DNA from 2 places in the Burkholderia arboris genome. Region 1 is predicted to be linked to the other one. Evidence: riboswitches for the same ligand, from Rfam matches in the RefSeq annotation. Region 1 holds a riboswitch; the other holds the start of a gene.
What was found. A riboswitch is a leader RNA that binds a small molecule or an ion and turns the genes downstream of it on or off. The one in region 1 is predicted to bind FMN.

Region 1 (5,588 bases):
CATGCGGGCAGCACGCGGCTGATCGCGCAGGCGGCCGAGCGCCTGAAGGTACGGCTGATCCTGCGTGTGCTCGGACCGCTGATGTCCGCGCTGCTCGGCTACGTGCCCGGCAAACGGCTCGGGCTCGGCGAGGATCTGCCGGCCGGCGTGTTCCGCGAATGGAGCCGCTGGACGACGCTGCCGCACTATTTCTTCGACGATCCGACGCTCGGCGCGGCCGAACGTTTCTCGAAGCAACGGTTGCCCATCCTCGCACTCGGTTTCAACGACGATCCGTGGGCCAACCCGGCCGCGATCGGCCTGCTGGTAAGCTATCTGACCCGCGCGAAGGTCGAACGCCGCCAGATCGATCCGCACGCGGCGGGCAGCGGCCCGGTCGGGCACATGGGCTTCTTTCGCAGCCGGCCCGGCACCGTGCTGTGGCCCGACGTCGCCGACTGGCTCGCGCAGGCGCTCGACACGCCACGCACCGCGGGCCGTCCCTCCCTTTCCATTGCAGCCGGGAACCCAGCTTGAGCGAAGACCGACGACTGTTTTTCATGTTGAACATCGGCCAGCGGCGCGTGCAGCGCTGGATCGACCGCAAGGCCGAAACCGAGACGCGCGCGAGCGCCGCGCAGGCCGGCGCGTTGTTCTGTCTCGCGAAGCAGGATGGTGCGCTGATCGGCGAAGTCGGCGCCGCGCTACAGCTCGCGCCGTCCGCGATGACGGGCCTTGCCGACCGGATGGCGAAGGCCGGCCTCATCACGCGTCATGCCGATTCCGACGACGGCCGCGCAACGCGGCTGTACCTGACCGACGAAGGCCACGCGGCGCTCAAGCGGGCGCGCGTGCTGCTGCGCGAACTGAACGGCAAGCTGTGCGACGGGTTTTCCGACGACGAACTCGATGTCGTCGCGCGCTGGCTGCACGCGTTGCAGGAGCGGTTTCCGGCAGAGCGCTGAGCGAAGGCGGCAACATCGTGTCGTTGCCGCCTTCGCTGACACCCCGCGAAAGCTGACATGCGTGCCGCCGCGCAGGCAACGCGGCGGCACGCACACCGCAACGCGTCAGGCAGCCTGCGGAATTGCAGCGACCACGGGTTCCGCTTTCAGCGCCGCGACCTTGCCGATCGTATCGACGCAGGCATGCGCGAGTTCCGCGCCCTTCACGAGGAAGTGCTCGTGGAAGTAGGCGACATGCTCGGCGCCGTGGAAATGATGCGGCGTCAGCACCGCCGACAGCACCACCACGCCGGTTTCGAGCTGCACCTGCATGAGGCCGGAAATCACCGCTTGCGCGACGAAGTCATGGCGATAGATGCCGCCGTCGACCACCAGGCCGGCGCACGCGATGGCCGCGTACTTGCCGGTTTTCGCGAGCAATTTGGCATGCAGCGGAATTTCGAAAGCGCCTGCCACTTCGAAGAAATCGCAATCCGCCTGGCTCAGGTTCGCGTTGGCGAGCCCGTCGACGAACGCGTTTCGGCACTGGTCGACGATCTCCTTGTGCCAGCACGACTGGACAAAAGCGATACGCGGCGCGGCAGTTTGGGAGGGGGAAGCAAGTTGGGTCATCGATGGGTCCTGTGTGAGTTGAATGGGCGCACAGGGACAAGCCGCGTACCTTGCGTACGCAACGAACCCCGCTCTCTCTCATCCGGACTTTAACCGTCGGCCCCGGAATCAAACCGGGTCTGCTGACCTTGCCGGACACATGCGTGCCGGCAAGCGCTCGCGGGCTACGCGCAATCGCGCGATTACCGCCGGTGGGGAATTTCACCCCGCCCTGAGAACGTTCGCGGCACATTGGCCGCGCCGGAAATCTATCACACTCTCGACGTGCAGGCGCATGGACATCGCCGCTCGCCTCATGCGCTCGGCGCACCCCGTCCCACGTTTCCCGCCATCGCCCCTCCGCTCCAGCCGCCCTTTTCACCGATCCGACAGAAACCCGACGGGAACCTGCCATTCGGCTTGGAATTTGAAATGATATAACATATCATTTCGGGTGCTCGTCCGCCCGACGCTGTTCCACTGTGGGTGGCCGGGCCTCGCCGAGCCATGTTCCAACGGGTCACTGCGCGTCATTGACGCAACAATATATCGTATCCAGCGGTGACCCGTATCGCTCGTTATCCGATCCGATTCCAACCGATTCACCGACCATGCGCGACCTCCCTCGTCTACCGCTTCGCCCGCTCTCGTCTCTTTCGCTGATGCTGTTCGCCGCCGTCGCCCACGCGCAGACCGATACGCCCGCGTCGTCGAATCCGGCACCGGCCGCCGCCCCGCTCGCGCCGATCTTCGTGACCGCGAACCCGCTCGGCGACACCGAGCCGATCGCGCCGACCGTGCAGCTTTCCGGCGATGCGCTGACGCGCCGCCAGGCCGATTCGCTCGGCGAAACGCTCAACGGGCTGCCCGGCGTGTCGACCACGACCTACGGACCGATGGTCGGCCGCCCGATCATCCGCGGAATGGACGGCGACCGGATCCGGCTGCTGCAGAACGGCGTCGCGGCCTACGACGCGTCGTCGTTGTCGTACGACCATGCGGTGCCGCAGGATCCGCTGTCGATCGAACGCATCGAAATCGTACGCGGCCCGGCCGCGCTGCTGTACGGCGGCAACGCGGTCGGCGGCGTGGTCAACACGATCGACAACCGGATCCCGCGCGAAGCGATCCAGGGCGTGACCGGCGCGCTCGACGCGCGCTACGGCGGCGCCAATTCCGTGCGCGCCGGTGCCGCGCAAGTCGAAGGCGGCAATGGCCGCTTCGCGTTCCACGTCGACGCGTTCGACCGCGAAACGAGCAAGCTGCGGATTCCCGGTTACGCGCGCAGCAGCCCGCAACGCGCGATCGACGGCCCCGACACGCCGCAGCCGGAAGGCAACGTGCCGAACAGCGACGGCCGCGTGCATGGCGGCGCGCTCGGCGCGTCGTACACGTGGGCCGACGGGTTCGCGGGCCTGTCGTACAGCGGTTACGAATCGAACTACGGCTCCGTCGCCGAAAGCGACGTGCGGCTGCGGATGCGGCAGGAACGCCTCGCGTTCGCGTCCGAGATCCGCAACCTGAGCGGGCCGTTCACGCAGCTGAAATTCGATTTCGCTTACACCGACTACCGTCACAAGGAAGTCGACAACGGCGAAACGGCGACCACCTTCCGCAATCGCGGCTACGAGGCGCGCATCGAGGCGCGGCATCGCAAGATCGGCCCGTTCGAAGGCGCGATCGGCGTGCAGTTCGGCCAGAACACGTTCTCCGCGCTCGGCGACGAAATGCTCGTGCCGTCCACGCGCACGAACAGCGTCGCGCTGTTCGGCCTCGAGGAATGGCAGGTCGTCCCGGCGCTGAAGCTGAGCCTCGGCGGCCGCTTCGAGCATGTGAAGGTCGATCCCGATCCGGCCGGCGTCGAGAAATTCGCGGGCGCGCAGCCGCGCGACTTCAACGCGGGCAGCCTGTCGGCCGGCGCGCTGTTCTCGCTGACGCCGGTATGGTCGGTCGCGGCGAACGTCGCGTACACCGAACGCGCGCCGACCTTCTACGAGCTGTATTCGAACGGCCCGCACGATGCGACCGGCCAGTTCCTGATCGGCAACCCGAACGCGTCGAAGGAAAAAGCCGTGTCGACCGACCTGTCGCTGCGCTATGCGAGCGGGCCGAACCGCGGTAGCGTCGGCGTGTTCTACAACCGCTTCTCGAACTACCTGACCGAGTACAACACGGGCCGCGTCGTGAACGACGACGGCGAACCCGTCGCACCCGGCACCGACGGCTCGCTCAACGAGGCGATCTATCGCGGCGTGCGCGCCGAGTTCTACGGCATCGAGCTGGACGGCAAATGGCGCGCGTTCTCGCGACGCGGCCATACGGTCGATCTCGAACTGACGGCCGACTACACGCATGCGCGCAACGTCGACACGGGCCAGCCGCTGCCGCGCATCGCGCCGCTGCGCGCGACGCTCGCGGCCGACTACGGTTACGGCCCGTTCGGCGCGCGCGCGCAGGTCACGCACGCGTGGTCGCAGCATCGCGTGCCCGACAACGACTTCTCGACGGACGGCTACACGTCGCTCGGCGTGATGCTGACCTACAAGTTCCGCGTCGGCCCGACGCACTGGCTCGCGTACCTGCGGGGCGACAACCTGACGAACCAGGAGATTCGCTACTCGACGTCGGTCGTGCGCGGCTTCGCACCGCAAGGCGGCCGCAGCGCGATGGCCGGGTTGCGCACCACGTTCTGACCCCACACGGCTCGCGGCGCCCGCCGCGAGCTTGTCGGGCGCGCCGACATGGCGCGCCCGCCTCTGTTAATCCTCCCATCGCGCCAATCGAGCGGCGCACGCCGAGCACCCGCATCGGCGTCCTCCCGGAATTCGTCGAAAACGAAATTCCGTTATTCATCCATAAATCGAAACAAAATCATCAGACGATTATTGGTTAAAAGACGTTTCTTGTTTCACCAATAAAACCGGTTTCAAATTCCACGTATAAACCCTTTAATTACGGGCGACCCGAGACTTTTTGATCGAGATCAAGAACGCCCAGCTGGCAACGGTTTCAGCACTAAAAAAATTAATATCAGGGTTTTCGAAGGGTAAAGAAATATCCCGTATACCCGTTAATGCCGGCACGAGCCCGTATCTGGTCGAACAATAAATTCCATTTGCCAACCACTCGCGCAGAGGCACAACGTGAAAATCGCCAGAATGAGCATCAAAACAAAACTCCTTGGCGGCTTCGGCTTGCTCGCCGCGGTCGTCGTGATCGTGTCGGGCATGGCCCTCAAGGCACTGTCCGATACGAATGCCGAGTTTTCCCGCTACATGAACGGCATCAGCGCGCGGGCGAACCTGTCCGCGCAAATCCGCACCGCAGTCGACCGTCGCGCGATCGCCGCGCGCAACCTCGTGCTGGTGACCAAACCGTCCGACGTCGAGGTCGAACTCGCCGAAGTGAACCAGGCGCACAAGGATGTGCAGGAACATCTCGCGAAGCTCAAGGACATGATGGCGAACGCGACCGACACCTCCGATCGCGCACGCGAACTGGTGGGCGACATCGTGCGGATCGAAGGCAGCTACGGGCCGGTCGCGCTGCGCATCGTCGGGCTCGCGCAGGCCGGCAAGAAGGACGAGGCAACCGCCGACATCGACGACAATTGCCGCCCGCTGCTCGCGCAGCTGGTGCGCGCGACCGACGCATACGCAACCTATACGCATGAACGCGAACTCGCGATCGCGCAGCAATTCGCGGACCGCTACGTGATGGAGCGCAACCTGCTGGCCGGCATCTGCCTGATCGCGGTCGCGGTTGCGGCCGCCGGCGGCCTGTGGCTGACGCGCAAGATCACGGTGCCGATCGGCTCGGCGGTGGATGTCGCGCGCACGGTCGCGAACGGCGATCTCGGCAGCCGTATCCAGGTGAGCGGCAACGACGAGACGCGCGACCTGCTCGAAGCGCTGCGGACGATGAACGAGCGGCTGATCGGCATCGTCGGCCGCGTGCGCGATTCGTCGAACAGCATCGCGCATGCGGTGAGCGAAATCGCGTCGGGCAACCTCGATCTGAGCCAGCGCACCGAGGAACAGGCCGCGTCGCTGC
Region 2 (5,588 bases), on a different replicon from region 1:
TGACGATCGGCAACACGCTCGGCGGCAAGCTCGCCGACCGCGCGCTGATGCCGTCGCTGATCGCGATCCTCGTCGCGCTGATGGCCGTGATGGCCGTGTTCGCGAAGACGAGCCACCTGCCGGTCGCGGCCGCCGTCACCGTATTCGTCTGGGGGATCGCCGCGTTCGCGACGGTGCCGCCGCTGCAGGCGCGCGTGGTCGAGAAGGCCGCGAGCGCACCGCATCTCGCGTCGACGCTGAACATCGGCGCGTTCAACGTCGGCAATGCCGGCGGCGCGTGGCTCGGCGGCCTCGCGCTGGAACACGGCTTCGCGCTCGACTCGCTGCCGTGGGTCGCGGTTGCGGTGACGTTCGCGGCGCTGGTCGTCACGTGGTTCGCGATGCGGCTCGACGCGCGCGGCCCGGCACGCGGCGCGGCGCCGGCCGCGCAGTGAGCGTTGCCGCGGCGAGCAGGCGGTGACGCGATAGCGGCAGGAAAAGGTTCGCGAGAAACGCATTCCTCCGCGATGCTGATAACGGTGTGAAGATAACTTCGTTTGCCCGTGCAAGGCCGGGTGATAGCGTTTCGATACGCGCCAAGGCTGGCGCAACCCGATTCCGATCCCGGCTTACCCCATACGCAGGGCCGCGCAGCGGCCCGGAGGCAATGCTATGTCTTCATCCCTGGCGCTCGTGCGCGACGTGTCTTCCTTCGAGTCCGGCAATGCTGCCGACCTGCGCGCGTCCGCGTCGCTCGACCTCCTCGAGCAGGTCGTCGGCGTGAACCTCGCGCGCTTGCGCGCCGAGCGGCAGCTGTCGCTCGATGCGCTCGCGCGGCTGTCCGGCGTGTCGCGCGCGATGCTCGCGCAGATCGAATCGGCGCGCAGCGTGCCGTCGATCAAGGTGCTCTGCAAGATCGCAGCGGCATTGAAGGTGTCGGTCGCTGCGTTCCTGCGCCGCCATGCGGTGAACGGCTTCGAGCATCTGGCGGCCGAACGCGCCTCGCGCGTCGTCAGTTCGAACGGCCGTTTCTCGGCACGCGCGCTGTATCCGGAAGGCGAGCCGGCCGCAGCCGAATTCCACGAGCTGCGGATCGCGCCGCTGCATACGGAGCCCGGCGCGCGCCGCGCGCCCGGCACGACGGTCAACCTCGTCGTCAGCGAAGGCACGCTCGAAGTCAGCGTGCACGACCGTCGCCAGTTGCTCGCGACCGGCGACGCGATCGTGTTCGATGCCGACCAGCCGTACAGCCTGCGCAACCCGGGCGACAGCGAAGCGCGCGCGTTCCGCGTGACGGTGAGCCCCGAGGTGCCGCCGCGCTGGCTCGTGCCCGACGCGGCGCACGCGGCCCACTGACCGGGCGGGCAGTACGAGTACGGAACGGCCGCTTTGCCGCTGTTGCGCGGGCGCGCGGCCAGGTGATCGGCCGTTCGGACGATGCCGTTAGACGGAGTCGTCAGTAAGGTTTTAGGTGTGGTTCGCTGCGCTTCGCGCGCGGCTGCGGTATGCTTGGCCCGCCGGTGACGGGGAACCCCCGTCCGGCAATCAGTGCGTCTTCAGGGCGGGGCGAAATTCCCCACCGGCGGTAGGCTGGCGTAAGCCGGCGAGCCCGCGAGCGCCCGCGCATCCGCGCGGGGTCAGCAGATCTGGTCGAATGCCAGAGCCGACGGTCATAGTCCGGATGAGAGAAGATGTGCAGATAGTCATGTCCGTCAGGGCCGCTTCGCGACGCATGCGAAGCGGGTTGTCGTTCTGTCTGTTTGCAATGCCCTGAAACGTTTTTCGCCCAAATCGTATTTGCGAGGAGCGTTTCACATGTCCTTGATGTCCGTATCGTCGGCACCCGCCGACGCCTTTGCCGATCTCCCGTTGCTGGATTCCGAACCGGTGCCGCCGCGCATCGCCGCTGCGCTCGATGCGATGCGCGCAGGCCGTGCGGTCGTGCTGCAGGATGACCACGATCGCGAGAACGAAGCCGACCTGATCGTCGCCGCCGAGCGCATCACGCCCGAGACGATGGCGCTGCTGATCCGCGAGTGCAGCGGCATCGTGTGCCTGTGCCTGACCGACGACACGGTGCGCGCGCTCGAACTGCCGCCGATGGTGCAGACCAACGAGAGCCGCAACGGCACCGCGTTCACGGTGTCGATCGAAGCGCGCGAAGGCGTGCATACCGGTGTGTCGGCGGCCGATCGCGTGACGACGATCCGTGCGGCGATCGCGGAAGGCGCAAAGCCGCACGACATCGTGCGGCCCGGCCACGTATTTCCGTTGCGTGCGCAACCGGGTGGCGTGCTCGCGCGCCGCGGTCACACCGAAGGCACGGTCGACCTGTCGATCCTCGCGGGCCTGAAGCCGGCCGGCGTGCTGTGCGAGCTGATGAATCCGGATGGCACGATGACGCGCGGCGACGAGGTCGAGCTTTTCGCGCAACGGCACGGGTTGCCGATGCTGACGATCGCGGAACTCGTCGAGTTTCGCGAGGCGCTGGCGGCCGCGCGCGAGCGCTGCTGCGAACCGGCCTGAGTGAAGGGAAGGCGGGTGCGTTCGCGCACCCGTGGCGGGCCGGATCGACCCGATCCGGCCTGACTGGCAATCAGGACTGCACGTCGCCGAATTCGCCGCGCATGCCGGCTTCGACGAGCGACGGCAATTCGTCCATCTTGCGCATGATCCGCGTGATGCCCATCGCACGCAGCGCGTCCGCGTAGTTGTCGGGGATGTGGCTCGCGCCGACGAACGCGATCGTCTTCATCCCGGCCGCGCGCGCGGCATTCAACCCCGATACGCTGTCCTCGACGACGATGCAGCGCGCCGGCGCCACGCCGAGCGTCCGGGCCGCATGCAGGTACACGTCGGGGTAGGGTTTCGGGCGCGCCACCTGCTCGGAACTGAATACGCGCTCGCCGAAGATCTCGGTGAGCGCCGCGCGTTTCAGCGAGTTGCGCACGCGTACGAGCCGGCTGTTCGATACGACGGCCGCCGGCAGCGTGACCTTCAGCAGCGCGTCGCGCACGCCGGAGATCGGCGCGAGCGATTGTGCGAGCGCGACCTCGATGTTGTGCTCGATGGTCTCGATGAAGTTCGCGGGCATCTCGATCCCGAAGCGGGATTCGATCCCGGCGAGGAAGCGCGACGTCTGCTGGCCGAATGCCGATTTCGCGGCGGCTTCGAAATCGAGGTTCGGGAACGTGGCGGACAGCGTATCGAGCAGCACGCGGTCGGCGATGACTTCGCTGTCGACGAGCACGCCGTCGCAGTCGCAGATGAGGTGATCGAGCATGGTGATGAAAATGCGGTAGACCGGCGACGCCGATCAATTCGCCATCATACGTGCTTTCACGCGCGTGCCGCGCGACGTTTCGGCAAATTTGCCCGATGCGGGCGTGCGGTTGCCGCATTCCGTGCCGCCGCCGCGCCGATCGCCCGATGGCGGCAGTCCGGGTGCCCGGGCCGCCGCTGTTTGTCGCGTTACAGCTCGATCACGCGCCCCGTTTTCCACGACGTCATCGCGGTTTCGGCCAGCTCGAGCGCGGCGAGTCCGTCGTCGATCGTCGTCCGGACCGGCGTGCCGTCGCGCAGCGCGTCGACGAAGTGCGCGATCTCGGCCGCGTACGCATGCCGGTAGCGCTCGAGGAAGAACGGCTCCGGCACGTCGGCCGCGATGCCGCCGGCGAGCCAGGCGCTCACCTCGGTCGGCCGCACGTTGCCGGCCTGCAGCATCCCGTTGCTGCCGAGCAGCTCGAAGCGCTGGTCGTAGCCGTAGGCCGCGCGCCGCGACGTGTTGATCTGGCACAGCAACCCGCGCCGCGTGCGGATCGTCACGGCCGTCGAATCGATGTCGCCTGCTTCGTGTACGGCCGGGTCGGTCAGGCAACTGCCGGTTGCGTGCAGCGTCTGCGCTTCGTCGCCGAGGATCCAGCGGAACACGTCGAAGTCGTGGATCAGCATGTCCTTGAAGATGCCGCCCGAGCTGCGGAGGTAGTCGGCCGGCGGCGCGCCCGGGTCGCGGCTCGTGACGACCAGCATTTCCGGCGCACCGATCTCGCCGCGCTCGACACGTGCCTTCAGCGCCGCGAACGTCGGGTCGAAGCGGCGCTGGAAGCCGATCATGCAGGTCACGCCGGTGCGCCGCACGACGTCCGCGCACGCGCGCGCGCGTTCGACGGTCAGGTCGACCGGCTTCTCGCAGAACACGGCCTTGCCCGCGTTCGCGGCCGCGACGATCAGGTCCGCGTGCGTGTCGGTGCTCGACGCGATCACGACAGCCTGCACCGACGCGTCGCCGAGCGCGCGCTCGATGCCGGCGACCTGCGCGCCGTGCGCGTGCGCGAGCGCTTCGGCCGACGGCGCATGCCGGTCGATCACGTACCTGAGCTTCGCGCCCGGATGGCGCGCGAGATTCGCCGCGTGGATCTTGCCGATCCTGCCCGCGCCGAACAAAGCGAATTCGATCATTCCGTTCTCCTGTTGATTCGATTGTTTTCCAGGCACGCGACATGCGTCGGCAGCGTGCCCTGATGCTGTATCAGCGATCCGCCAGTTCACCGCGCACGTAGTCGATGCTCGCCCGCAGCTGCGCTTCGATGTCGCCGGCCTCGGCGATCTCGCTCGCGAACGGCTCGAACGAGAACGCGCCGCGGTAGCCGCGTGCAAGCAGTTCGCGCAGTTGCCGGAGGTTGCCGAGCCGGTCGGCGTGGCCGACCAGCACGCGGTGGCCGTCGCGCATCCGGTCGACCGGCAGGTCGGCTTCCTCGACACCGGAGATGTGCACGAGGCCCGTCAGGTTCGGGAAGAAGATGTCCTCGCCGGACAGGTGGTGGTGGAACGTGTCGTGCACGAGCCGGAACACCTGTTCGCCCGCCGCGTCGTAGAGGCCTTTCACCGCATCCGACTTGCGGCGCAGCGCGCATTCCTCGAAGCCGAGCGGCTCGATGAAGCCGAGCAGGTTGCGTGCTTCGAGGATCGGCTTCAGCGCCTTCAACGACTTCACGAGATCCGCATGGCGCGCGTCCGCGTCGCGCGTGTCGTTGCGGCTGTTGGTCGGGCACAGCACCAGCGCACGCGCGCCGCATTGCGCCGCGTAGTCGGCCAGCACGGTCGCTTCGTCCGCGCGCTCGGCGTTCCATTGCTCGAAGCGCTGCAGCGCGTTGATCGTCAGGATCGTCACGCCGCCGGCTTCGGCGGTTGCGCGCACGGCCGCGGCCGGCGTGCCGTCGGCGATCTCGACGCCGTCGAGATCGTTGCGGATCTCGATCGTGTCGACGCCGAGGCGCCGGCACAGTGCGACGTAGCGGTCGAGCGGCAAGCGCGGCGCGCTCATCCGGTTCAGCGAAAAATGGAAGGCTTGCGTCATCGTTCTGTCCTTGGGGCTTGAGTGGGGGCGGGGTCCGAATCAGGTGCCGGTGCGCGTGGCGAGGGCGTGCCACGTGTCGCGCAGCCAGTGCGCACACGCGACGTTGTTGTCGAAGATCGAATAGCGTGCGCCGCCGCCGTAGTCGGGAAACGGGATGAACTCGCAACTGATCTGTTCGAGCTGCGTCGGCCGCGCGTGAATCTGCGCGCGCAGCAACTGACGCAGCGCGGCTTTCCACGTGTCGAGCGCCGCC

Region 2: linked by a shared signal. The riboswitch ahead of ribB (3,4-dihydroxy-2-butanone-4-phosphate synthase) and the one ahead of OHZ10_RS26975 (6,7-dimethyl-8-ribityllumazine synthase) in region 1 are both predicted to bind FMN.

Annotation. Positions count from the first base shown of each region.
Region 1 is NZ_CP109822.1:2,159,349-2,164,936, forward strand. It holds gene OHZ10_RS26965 (alpha/beta hydrolase family protein) at 1-516, shown strand, start outside; gene OHZ10_RS26970 (MarR family winged helix-turn-helix transcriptional regulator) at 513-944, shown strand; gene OHZ10_RS26975 (6,7-dimethyl-8-ribityllumazine synthase) at 1,050-1,556, opposite strand; FMN riboswitch at 1,623-1,779, opposite strand; gene OHZ10_RS26980 (TonB-dependent receptor) at 2,147-4,228, shown strand; gene OHZ10_RS26985 (methyl-accepting chemotaxis protein) at 4,694-5,588, shown strand, end outside.
Region 2 is NZ_CP109821.1:3,096,089-3,101,676, reverse strand. It holds gene OHZ10_RS14570 (MFS transporter) at 1-434, shown strand, start outside; gene OHZ10_RS14565 (helix-turn-helix domain-containing protein) at 652-1,335, shown strand; FMN riboswitch at 1,528-1,676, shown strand; gene ribB (3,4-dihydroxy-2-butanone-4-phosphate synthase) at 1,795-2,505, shown strand; gene OHZ10_RS14555 (HAD family hydrolase) at 2,576-3,262, opposite strand; gene iolG (inositol 2-dehydrogenase) at 3,451-4,437, opposite strand; gene OHZ10_RS14545 (TIM barrel protein) at 4,508-5,335, opposite strand; gene OHZ10_RS14540 (xylose isomerase) at 5,375-5,588, opposite strand, start outside.